Regions from separate parts of the Citrobacter sp. Cm046 genome, predicted to be linked through region 2. Evidence: predicted binding sites of a transcription regulator. Region 2 holds the regulator's gene; each other region holds the start of a gene.
What was found. The regulator CRP, encoded in region 2, controls carbon source genes, mostly activating them, when cyclic AMP is high. The targets are predictions, from matches to a motif close to ATGTGANNNNNNTCACAT.
Positions count from the first base shown of each region.

Region 1: the regulator CRP is predicted to act here: its motif matches at 1,887-1,904, upstream of glpT (glycerol-3-phosphate transporter).
Region 3: the regulator CRP is predicted to act here: its motif matches at 1,978-1,995, upstream of OGX98_RS07300 (beta-galactosidase).

Region 1 is NZ_JAOWGP010000043.1:201,456-204,742, forward strand. Features, by position in the region: gene glpQ (glycerophosphodiester phosphodiesterase) at 1-415, opposite strand, end outside; gene glpT (glycerol-3-phosphate transporter) at 419-1,777, opposite strand; gene glpA (anaerobic glycerol-3-phosphate dehydrogenase subunit A) at 2,048-3,287, shown strand, end outside.
Region 2 is NZ_JAOWGP010000026.1:18,499-21,785, reverse strand. Features, by position in the region: gene OGX98_RS01010 (YccS/YhfK family putative transporter) at 1-1,591, opposite strand, end outside; gene crp (cAMP-activated global transcriptional regulator CRP) at 1,643-2,275, opposite strand; gene OGX98_RS01000 (OsmC family protein) at 2,585-2,992, shown strand; gene OGX98_RS00995 (phosphoribulokinase) at 3,080-3,287, opposite strand, start outside.
Region 3 is NZ_JAOWGP010000036.1:133,659-136,945, forward strand. Features, by position in the region: gene OGX98_RS07300 (beta-galactosidase) at 1-1,887, opposite strand, end outside; gene OGX98_RS07305 (LacI family DNA-binding transcriptional regulator) at 2,041-3,120, opposite strand.

The DNA of each region.
Region 1 (3,287 bases), on a different contig from region 2:
CAGATTTACCCATCGGGAAACGCCCTGGATATGTCTGCACCTTTTTGCCGTTTTCGATATCGAAGCCTTCAGTAAATTTCAGCGATTTGATCTCATCCAACGTAAAGTCGATAGCGTAGTAACGTCCATCTTTACGGGCACGATCCGGAAAGCGTTCGGCAACGTCGGTTACACGGTCAAGATAGTGGTCATGCAGGACGACCAGATGGTCGTCCTTAGTCATCACCAAATCCTGCTCCAGATAATCCGCACCCTGCGCATAGGCCATCGCTTTTGCGGGCAGCGTATGCTCCGGTAAATAGCCGCTTGCTCCACGGTGTGCAATCACAATCTTGTCTGCAGCGATGGCCGCACTGCTGACCACCATACCGGTCAACATCAGCGCTACGCTGAGACTTTTCAATGTCGTTTTCATCTATTAGCCCCCGTTACGCTTCAGTTCCATCTCTTTGTGATGACGTTTTTCACCAATCATGACGACCACCAGCAGAATAACCGCCAGCACGCTGCCGCCAATCATCACCATAAAGCCGCCATCCCAGCCGAAGAAGTCAACGGTGTAACCGACAATGGCGCTTGCCGCCACAGAACCGCCCAGGTAACCGAACAGTCCGGTAAAGCCTGCCGCCGTACCCGCCGCTTTTTTCGGTGCCAGTTCCAGCGCATGCAGACCGATCAACATTACCGGGCCGTAGATCAGGAAGCCGATGATAATCATACAAGCCATATCAACGTTCGGGTTTCCTGCCGGGTTCATCCAGTAGACGATCGTCGCAATAGTCACCAGCGTCATAAAGAACACACCGGTTGCGCCACGGTTACCACGGAAGACTTTATCCGACATCCAGCCGCATAACAGGGTGCCCGGGATACCTGCGTATTCATATAAGAAGTAAGCCCAGGAAGATTTATCCAGTGCGAAATGCTTCACTTCTTTCAGATAGGTCGGCGACCAGTCAAGGATGCCGTAACGCAGTAAATAGACGAACACGTTGGCGATGGCGATGTACCACAACAGTTTGTTCGGCAGAACGTACTGCATGAAGATCTGCTTCGCAGTCAGCTCTTCTTCTGCTTTTTCGTTGTAATCATCCGGATAGTCGTTCTTGTACTCTTCAATCGGCGGCAGACCGCAGGACTGCGGGGTATCGCGCATCAGAGCAAAGGCAAACAGGGCAACAACAATCGCGCCAAATGCCGGCATGTACAGCGCCGCTTTCCAGTCGTTAAACCAGGCCATCCCCAGCAGGAACAGCAGCGGTGGCAGACCACCACCAACGTTATGCGCGCAGTTCCAGACGGAAACGATGCCACCACGCTCTTTCTGTGACCACCAGTGCACCATGGTACGGCCACACGGCGGCCAGCCCATCCCCTGGAACCAACCGCAGAGGAACAACAGCACAAACATCACGGCAATGCTCGATGTCGCCCACGGTACAAAGCCCATAAACAACATCACTGCCGCAGCCAGAATCAAACCAGCGGGCAGGAAAACGCGCGGATTCGAGCGGTCCGAAACGGACCCCATGATGAATTTCGAAAAACCATAAGCGATGGAGATACCAGACAACGCAAAGCCCAGATCGCCACGAGAGAAACCCTGCTCAACCAGATAAGGCATCGCCAGGGCAAAGTTCTTACGTACCAGGTAGTACGCGGCGTAACCAAAAAAGATCCCCAAGAAAATCTGCCAGCGCAATCGACGATAGGTCGGATCGATCTCCGCTGCAGGCAAACGCGCTTTGTGTGGCGCCGGTTTAAAAATGCTCAACATATTGTAGCCTCCGTGGCCGTCTTTCGTTCGAAGGAAACACTGCAGTTTGTCGTAACAACCCTACCGCTCCCAGTGTGGCCGCGATGTTAAGGAATCATTCGGTGCAATAATGTGAATTACAGCACATATTGTTACAGTTTTATGACAAATGTTCATAAAGACGCACGGAATCACGTTTCATTTTCGAATTATGAGCGATTATGCGCGAAATCAAACAATCCATGTTTTTTATGTGGCTAAATGATAAAAAACGAACTGTGAGGAAAAACAATGAAAACTCGCGACTCGCAAACAAGTGACGTGATTATCATTGGTGGAGGAGCAACAGGTGCAGGGATCGCACGCGACTGTGCCCTGCGCGGCTTGCGCGTCATCTTAGTAGAGCGCCACGATATCGCTACGGGCGCAACGGGGCGTAACCATGGTCTGCTGCACAGCGGTGCGCGCTACGCCGTCACCGACGCTGAATCTGCTCGCGAATGCATCAGCGAAAACCAAATTCTGAAACGTATCGCCCGCCATTGCGTCGAGCCGACGGACGGTCTGTTTATTACGCTGCCGGAGGATGAACTCTCCTTCCAGGCCACCTTTATTCGCGCCTGTGAAGAAGCGGGCATCCGCGCAGAAGCGATAGACCCGCGGCAGGCGCGCATTATCGAACCGGCGGTAAACCCGCAACTGATTGGCGCAGTAAAAGTCCCGGACGGTACCGTGGATCCCTTCCGTTTAACCGCAGCCAATATGCTGGACGCACGCGAGCACGGAGCCGTGATCTTAACGGCCCATGAAGTGACCGGACTGATTCGTGAAGGAGCGACCGTCTGCGGCGTGAACGTACGTAACCATCTTACGGGTGAGATGCAATCCCTGCATGCACCGGTAGTGGTGAATGCCGCCGGGATCTGGGGTCAGCGTATTGCGGAATATGCCGATCTGAGCATTCGCATGTTCCCGGCGAAAGGTTCGCTGCTGATCATGGATCATCGCATTAACCAGCATGTCATCAACCGCTGTCGTAAGCCGTCCGACGCCGATATTCTGGTGCCTGGCGATACCATCTCGCTGATCGGTACGACCTCACAACACATTGATTACGACGATATCGACAGCAACCGTGTCACCGCAGAAGAGGTGGATATTCTGTTGCGTGAAGGCGAGAAGCTGGCACCGATTATGGCGAAAACGCGCATTTTACGCGCTTACTCCGGCGTGCGTCCTCTGGTTGCCAGTGATGATGACCCTAGCGGTCGCAACGTCAGCCGCGGCATTGTGCTGTTCGATCACGCCGAACGCGACGGGCTGGATGGGTTTATCACTATCACTGGCGGGAAGCTTATGACCTACCGCCTGATGGCGGAATGGGCGACCGACGCAGTATGTCGCAAACTGGGTAATTCCCGCCCTTGTACCACGGCGGATACCGCACTGCCTGGGTCGCAGGAATCTACCGAGCACACGCTAAAACGCGTCATCTCTTTGCCAGCACCACTTCGTGGCTCAGCGGTATACC
Region 2 (3,287 bases):
TCAGGCGAATGGCTTCCTGATCGGATTCTAGCGCATCGTGGGCGTTCTTACGCAGCAGGCCGCTCTGCCATTGCGGCCACAGCCAGAGTGTGCCGCCAAAGGCGATCAAACAGCCCATCACCGTATCGACAAAGCGCGGTACGATAAACTGCTCCCCATTCAGCGTCAGTAGTTGCAGGGTATACACTGCCGTGACAGTAAAACCTACTGTGGCCCAGCCGTAGTTTTTGCGGATAATCAGGTAGCTCACCAAAGTGATAAGCAACATAGCCGCCAGCGTGAAACCCTCGGGGATATGGAAGTGCAATGTGACGCCAGCGATGATAAGCCCAACGAGAGTACCTGCCGAGCGATGCAGAATACGCACCCGGGTTGCGCCGTAGCCATTTTGCGTGACGAACAATATCGTCATCAGGATCCAGTATGGTTTTGGCAAATGTAAGGCGCTACCCATCAGGCTGGCGATACTTAACATGACGCTGATACGCCCCGCATTACGCAGCGCAGGGGATTTAAACGACAAATAGCTTTTCAGAGCAGGGAGCAACGGCAATCGGCGCTGCTTATCAGCCATCAAATCCCGGGCATAAAGCGGGCGCTGGGTACGCAGAACGCGGGCAATGCGGCTAAAGTGCCAGTAGCAGAACTGTCCAACGGGATTATCCGGATGCTGCCTGGCAATTTTTTCCAGGGTGCCAATCTGCTTTTCCATTGAAAATCGCGTAGGCAAGCGGTGATACAAAATGTCATCTGCCAGCACTCGTAGTCGGGCGGCGACAGTTCGCGCATTCCAGCGAATCACCTGCTCTGCATGGCTGCGTTCGACCAGTTTCTGCACCTCTTCCGGTTGATGCAGGCTGACGGAAATATGCTCCTGTAAATCCAGAGCCTCCTGAAAGGCACGCAGCAGGCGTTTGTACTCATTGTTGTGATGCGCCGACAGCATGTGCATCTGCTGATAACACTGGGTAATGAGATCGACTGCTTTCTGCTGGCGTACCAGCAGCGGAGGCAGCGCTTTTTCAGGATCGATGTGCTGGGTCAGCAGACTGTATTTAGCCTCACAGTAATCGGCCAGTTCGCGGTATAGCAGGCTGAGTGATTCACGTAGCGGCTGCTCGCGCCACAGCCAAAACCAGAACCAGTTGAACAGACCGTACCACAATGTACCCAGCGCATAGATTAACAGTGGCTCCCAGACGGGCATGTTCCCGGCAAGGCTAAGCGTGAAAATTGCAGCAATGAGCGAGGCGGGCAACAATCGTGCATGCAGAGGACTTAACTCTGCAGTTACGCCGAGAATAAGCGTCAGGCCGGTGAGGATCAGCGGTAACGGTATGGTCTGCGCCAGCAGTAGTTGCATGATCAAACTGCATCCGGCAAACAGCGACGCACCAATAATTAAGCGTTTAAAAAAGCGTTTATGTGGGGTGTCAAGACCGGCAATGTTGCAGCAGGCTGGGACGAGGGAGAAAAGCAGCCCCAGATGTAGTTGACCGATGATAAGACCGACACCCACAGGTAAACACAGCACCAGCGTCTGTCGTAGTGCGTAGTTGATCTCGGGGTGATAAATCAGTCTTCGCCACATCAGTGTAAACAAAAATGGCGCATTACTGAGTAACGCGCCATTTTGGCGGAATTAACGTGTGCCGTAAACGACGATGGTTTTACCGTGCGCGGAGATCAGGTTTTGATCTTCCAGCATCTTCAGGATGCGACCAACGGTTTCACGGGAGCAACCCACGATCTGGCCAATTTCCTGACGGGTGATTTTGATCTGCATGCCGTCCGGGTGAGTCATCGCATCAGGTTGTTTCGCCAGGTTCAACAGCGTCTGGGCGATACGGCCTGTCACGTCGAGGAAGGCAAGGTTACCCACTTTCTCGGACGTAACTTGCAGACGACGAGCCATCTGGGAAGACAGACGCATCAGAATATCCGGGTTCACCTGGATTAACTGACGGAATTTTTTGTATGAAATTTCAGCGACTTCACATGCGGTTTTAGCTCGTACCCAGGCGCTACGTTCCTGGCCTTCTTCGAACAGGCCCAGTTCGCCAATAAAATCGCCCTGATTCAGATAAGAGAGGATCATTTCCTTCCCTTCTTCATCTTTGATCAGCACTGCCACTGAGCCTTTAACGATGTAATACAACGTTTCCGCTTTTTCACCCTGGTGAATCAGCGTGCTCTTCGATGGGTACTTATGAATATGGCAATGAGACAAGAACCATTCGAGAGTCGGGTCTGTTTGCGGTTTGCCAAGCACCATGCGCGGTTATCCTCTGTTATAAGCTGTCTCCAGAGCCAGAAAACGACGCTGCCTCTGGGGTTGCAAAAATGTGCTTCCCGCTACCTGGGAAGGGGGCTGCTAAAAAGTGCACTGCAGCCTGTAATGTGATGTCCTCTGCATACATGCAGTACGTCATTGTATTACTGTAGCATCCCGACTGTTTTAGCATAGCTTTCGCCGTGTGTCTCCTGGTGTCTCGCTTCAGCATGACGCAGGTCGCCTTCCGTTGCGAGAATTGTTATGTGCGCGTAATCTGTCAGGAAAATTGAAACATTGGAGTTACGAAATATGCAAGCGCGTGTAAAGTGGGTTGAGGGGTTAACCTTCCTTGGTGAGTCCGCCTCTGGCCACCAAATTCTGATGGACGGTAACTCCGGTGATAAAGCGCCGAGCCCGATGGAAATGGTGTTAATGGCTGCGGGTGGTTGCAGCGCAATTGATGTGGTGTCGATCCTGCAAAAGGGTCGCCAGGATGTGACCAACTGTGAAGTGAAACTCACCTCTGAACGTCGTGAAGAAGCACCGCGTCTTTTTACCCATATCAATCTGCATTTCATTGTCACCGGCCATGACCTGAAAGATGCCTCCGTGTCCCGCGCGGTAGATCTTTCGGCTGAGAAATATTGCTCCGTGGCGTTGATGCTGGAAAAAGCGGTGAATATCACCCATTCCTATGAAGTGATTGCTGCTTCGTAATGCACGCCTGATGGCGTCATACTTATCAGGCCTGCATGATGTAAACCCGTAGGCCGGATAAGGCATCAGCCGCCATCCGGCAACACTTCACTCGATCCTCTTTCCTTCCATCAGTCGTTGCACTAACGGCAGCATGATCAATTCCATTGCCAGCCCCATCTTGCCACCCGGTACGACTAACGTATTGATGTGGGAGATGAATGAACCCTGCAGCATCGCCAGCAACCAGGGATAATCGATCCCTTCCAGGTTGCGGAAATGAATCACCACAAAGCTCTCATCCAGTGACGGAATA
Region 3 (3,287 bases), on a different contig from region 2:
CTGGAAAAATTGCTGCGCGTGTTTAGCCTCGTACAGTGATGGATGCGGTGTGCGATCGGCAAACACCAGACCGTTCATACAGAACTGACGATCGTTCGGCGTGTCGCCAAAGTCACCGCCGTAGGCAGACCAGGGCTTACCTTCGTCATCGTATCTGATGAGCGACTGATCCACCCAGTCCCAGACGAAACCGCCCTGTAAGCGAGGGTACTGGCGAAACGCCTGCCAGTATTTAGCGTAACCGCCGAGGCTGTTGCCCATCGCATGGGCGTATTCGCAAAGGATTAACGGGCGCAGCTCACCGGGCATCGACAGCCATTTTTTGATTGACCATTTTGGCACAGCCGGGAAAGGCTGATCCTGGTCGACGCGGGCATACATTGGGCAGATGATGTCTGTTGCTGCGGTATCTGCGCCCCCGCCTTCGTACTGCACCGGGCGGGACGGGTCTTCTGATTTAATCCAGCGGTAGAGGGCATCGTGGTTCACGCCGTGACCGGATTCATTTCCCAGCGACCAGATAATAATACTGGGGTGGTTGCGATCGCGCTGCACCATACGCGTGACGCGCTGACTCATGGCTGGCAGCCAGTCTGGATTGTCGGTCAGGCGATTCATCGGCACCATGCCGTGGGTTTCGATATTGGCTTCATCCACTACGTACAGCCCGTAGCGATCGCACAGGGTGTACCACAGCGGATGATTCGGATAATGGGAGCAGCGTACGGCATTGAAGTTGTTCTGCTTCATCAGGATGATGTCCTGCAGCATCGTCGCTTCGTCCATCACCTGACCGTTTTTCGGGTGATGTTCATGCCGGTTGGTTCCGCGAATCAATAGTGGCTTGCCGTTTAACAGGAGCAGACCATTTTCAATGCTCACCTGACGAAAGCCGACATCGCAGGCTTCTGCTTCAATCAGTGTGCCGTTGGCTGTATGTAACTGTACAACAGCGCGGTACAGATTGGGTGTTTCTGCGCTCCACAGCGCCGGGTTTTCAACATTCAGACGCAGCGAAGTGCGATCGTTGTAAGCCCCGCGCTCATCAATGATCTCGCTGCCTAACAGGGCGGTGGTATCGCTGATCAGTGTTTCACCATCCCACAATTGTAGGGTGACGCGTAAATCTTCGCTCTCGTTGCCCGCCACCCTGACTTCCGCTTCCAGCACTGCGCGACTGAAGTCATCGTTAAAGCGGGTGTTGACACGCAGATCGCGGATTTGCGTCGTGGGTTTGTGCAGCAGAGAAACGTCGCGGAAAATACCGCTCATACGCCACATGTCCTGGTCTTCCAGATAGCTACCATCGCTCCAGCGTAGCACCATCACCGCCAGACGGTTTTCACCGCGAGTCAGGAAATTGCTAAGATCAAATTCGGAAGGCAGACGACTGTCCTGACCGTAGCCGACCCAGCGACCATTGCACCACAGATGAAATGCAGAATTGACACCATCAAAAATAACGCGAGTCTGGCCCTCAAGTAGCCAGCCTTCATCTACACTAAATGTGAGCGAGTAACATCCGGTTGGGTTCTCAGCCGGAACGTACGGGGGGTTGACCGGAAACGGATAGGTAATGTTGGAGTAGATTGGTACGTCATAACCGCTCATCTGCCAGTTAGAAGGCACCACGATGGTATCCGCCTGCGGCAGATCGTTTTCAAGCCAGCTTTCAGGTACCGCTTCTGGCGAAGCAAACCAGGCAAATTTCCACTCACCATTCAGTGAACGCAATTGCGCAGCGCGACTGTTCCTGCGGGCATCATCCGCTGAGCGCCAGCTACAAAAAGGCGGGTGAGCCTCCAGGCGATTGAGTTGTGTCACGCCGGGGTTTTCCCAGTCGCGGCGTTTCAGTACGGCGGCGAGTGAATCCGTGTTCAGGGTCATGGCAGTATCCTGGTTAAATTTGTTATTCGCTCACAATTTTATTGAACATACGTGGGAGTCGATTATTTTGTAAAGGGGAGGGTGAATAATAATTGAACTAAATCACATAAATTCAGGTATGCGAGATAAAGATGATAACTTCCCCATGGAGTGTTAAAGACGAGAAATTTGGCGGGCCAGCTGCATTAAAGACTCCGCGAGTCCCTGAGCGGTAGCGGTCTGAGTATTCGGCGGCAGAACGGTTTTTCGCTCAACCAGCGTAACGGGCAGAAGCTGGTTACCCGGGGCGGATCCACCCTGTGAAAGCTGTAATAGTTTGTCGACGCTGGTTTGTCCAAGCATCGGGAAATCCTGCTTTATTGTGGTCAGCGGCGGGATATAACAGGAGCTGTCTTCGGTGTCATCATAGCCAATTACCGAGATGTCGGTTGCGACCCGCAGGCCAAATTCGCTTATTGCCCGCATCGCGCCCAGTGCCATTTGATCATTGGCGACCAGCATAGCGGTAGGGATGTTACCGTCGTTAAGCATCTGCATGGTTTGATGAAAACCGGACATAGCGCTCCAGTCGCCTTCCATTTCCACCGTCGGTTGTAGCTGGTAGTGCGCCAGATACTTATGCCAGCCCGCGTGTCTGAGCCGTGCCGAGACTGAGGTATTCGGTCCGGCTAACAGAGCGATACGTTGATGGCCATGCTGTACCAGATGTTCTACGCCCAGTCGCGCGCCATCGTCATGGGAGAAAATCACGCTGTTAATTGGGGATTGATCCGAGACATCAAGAAACAGCACCGGCACCGGGGCGCAGGAGGCGGCAACGGCAATGGCGTCCTCTTCATCAAGCGGATAGTTGATGATAAGCCCGGTCACACGCTGTGACAGCAGGTTATGTACCGCCGATTTACACGCTTGCATACCGCTACGCTCAACCATCGCAATCACCACACTGGCCCCGGACTGGTCGGCGCGAGATTTAATGGCGGCAACAATTTGCGAGGGTGCATGCAGAGCAAGGTTTGCGGTCACCACGCCGATAAGCGGCGTTTGCTTGCCCGCAAGCTGCTGTGCGACGCGGTTGGGGATATAGTTAAGTTCCGCCATTGCGGCCTCAACTTTCTGACGGGTTTTCGCGGAAACGTGGCTGGCCTGATTCACGACGCGGGAGACGGTCTGGTAAGAGACTCCTGCATGGTCTGCAACATCGTATAGCGTTACCGGTTTCACATTTACCACCCTGATTTCCATGTTATCCACGCGCTATCATGCCACACCATGAAAGGTTTTTCGTCATTTGTGGCATTGTTCTGCGAGGCTCATTTCGGAGAAAGAAGCTTTCAGCAAATCGCTCCCTGTGGTCTATGGTTGCCATATTTAACATAATGATATATCAAAAAATAGTG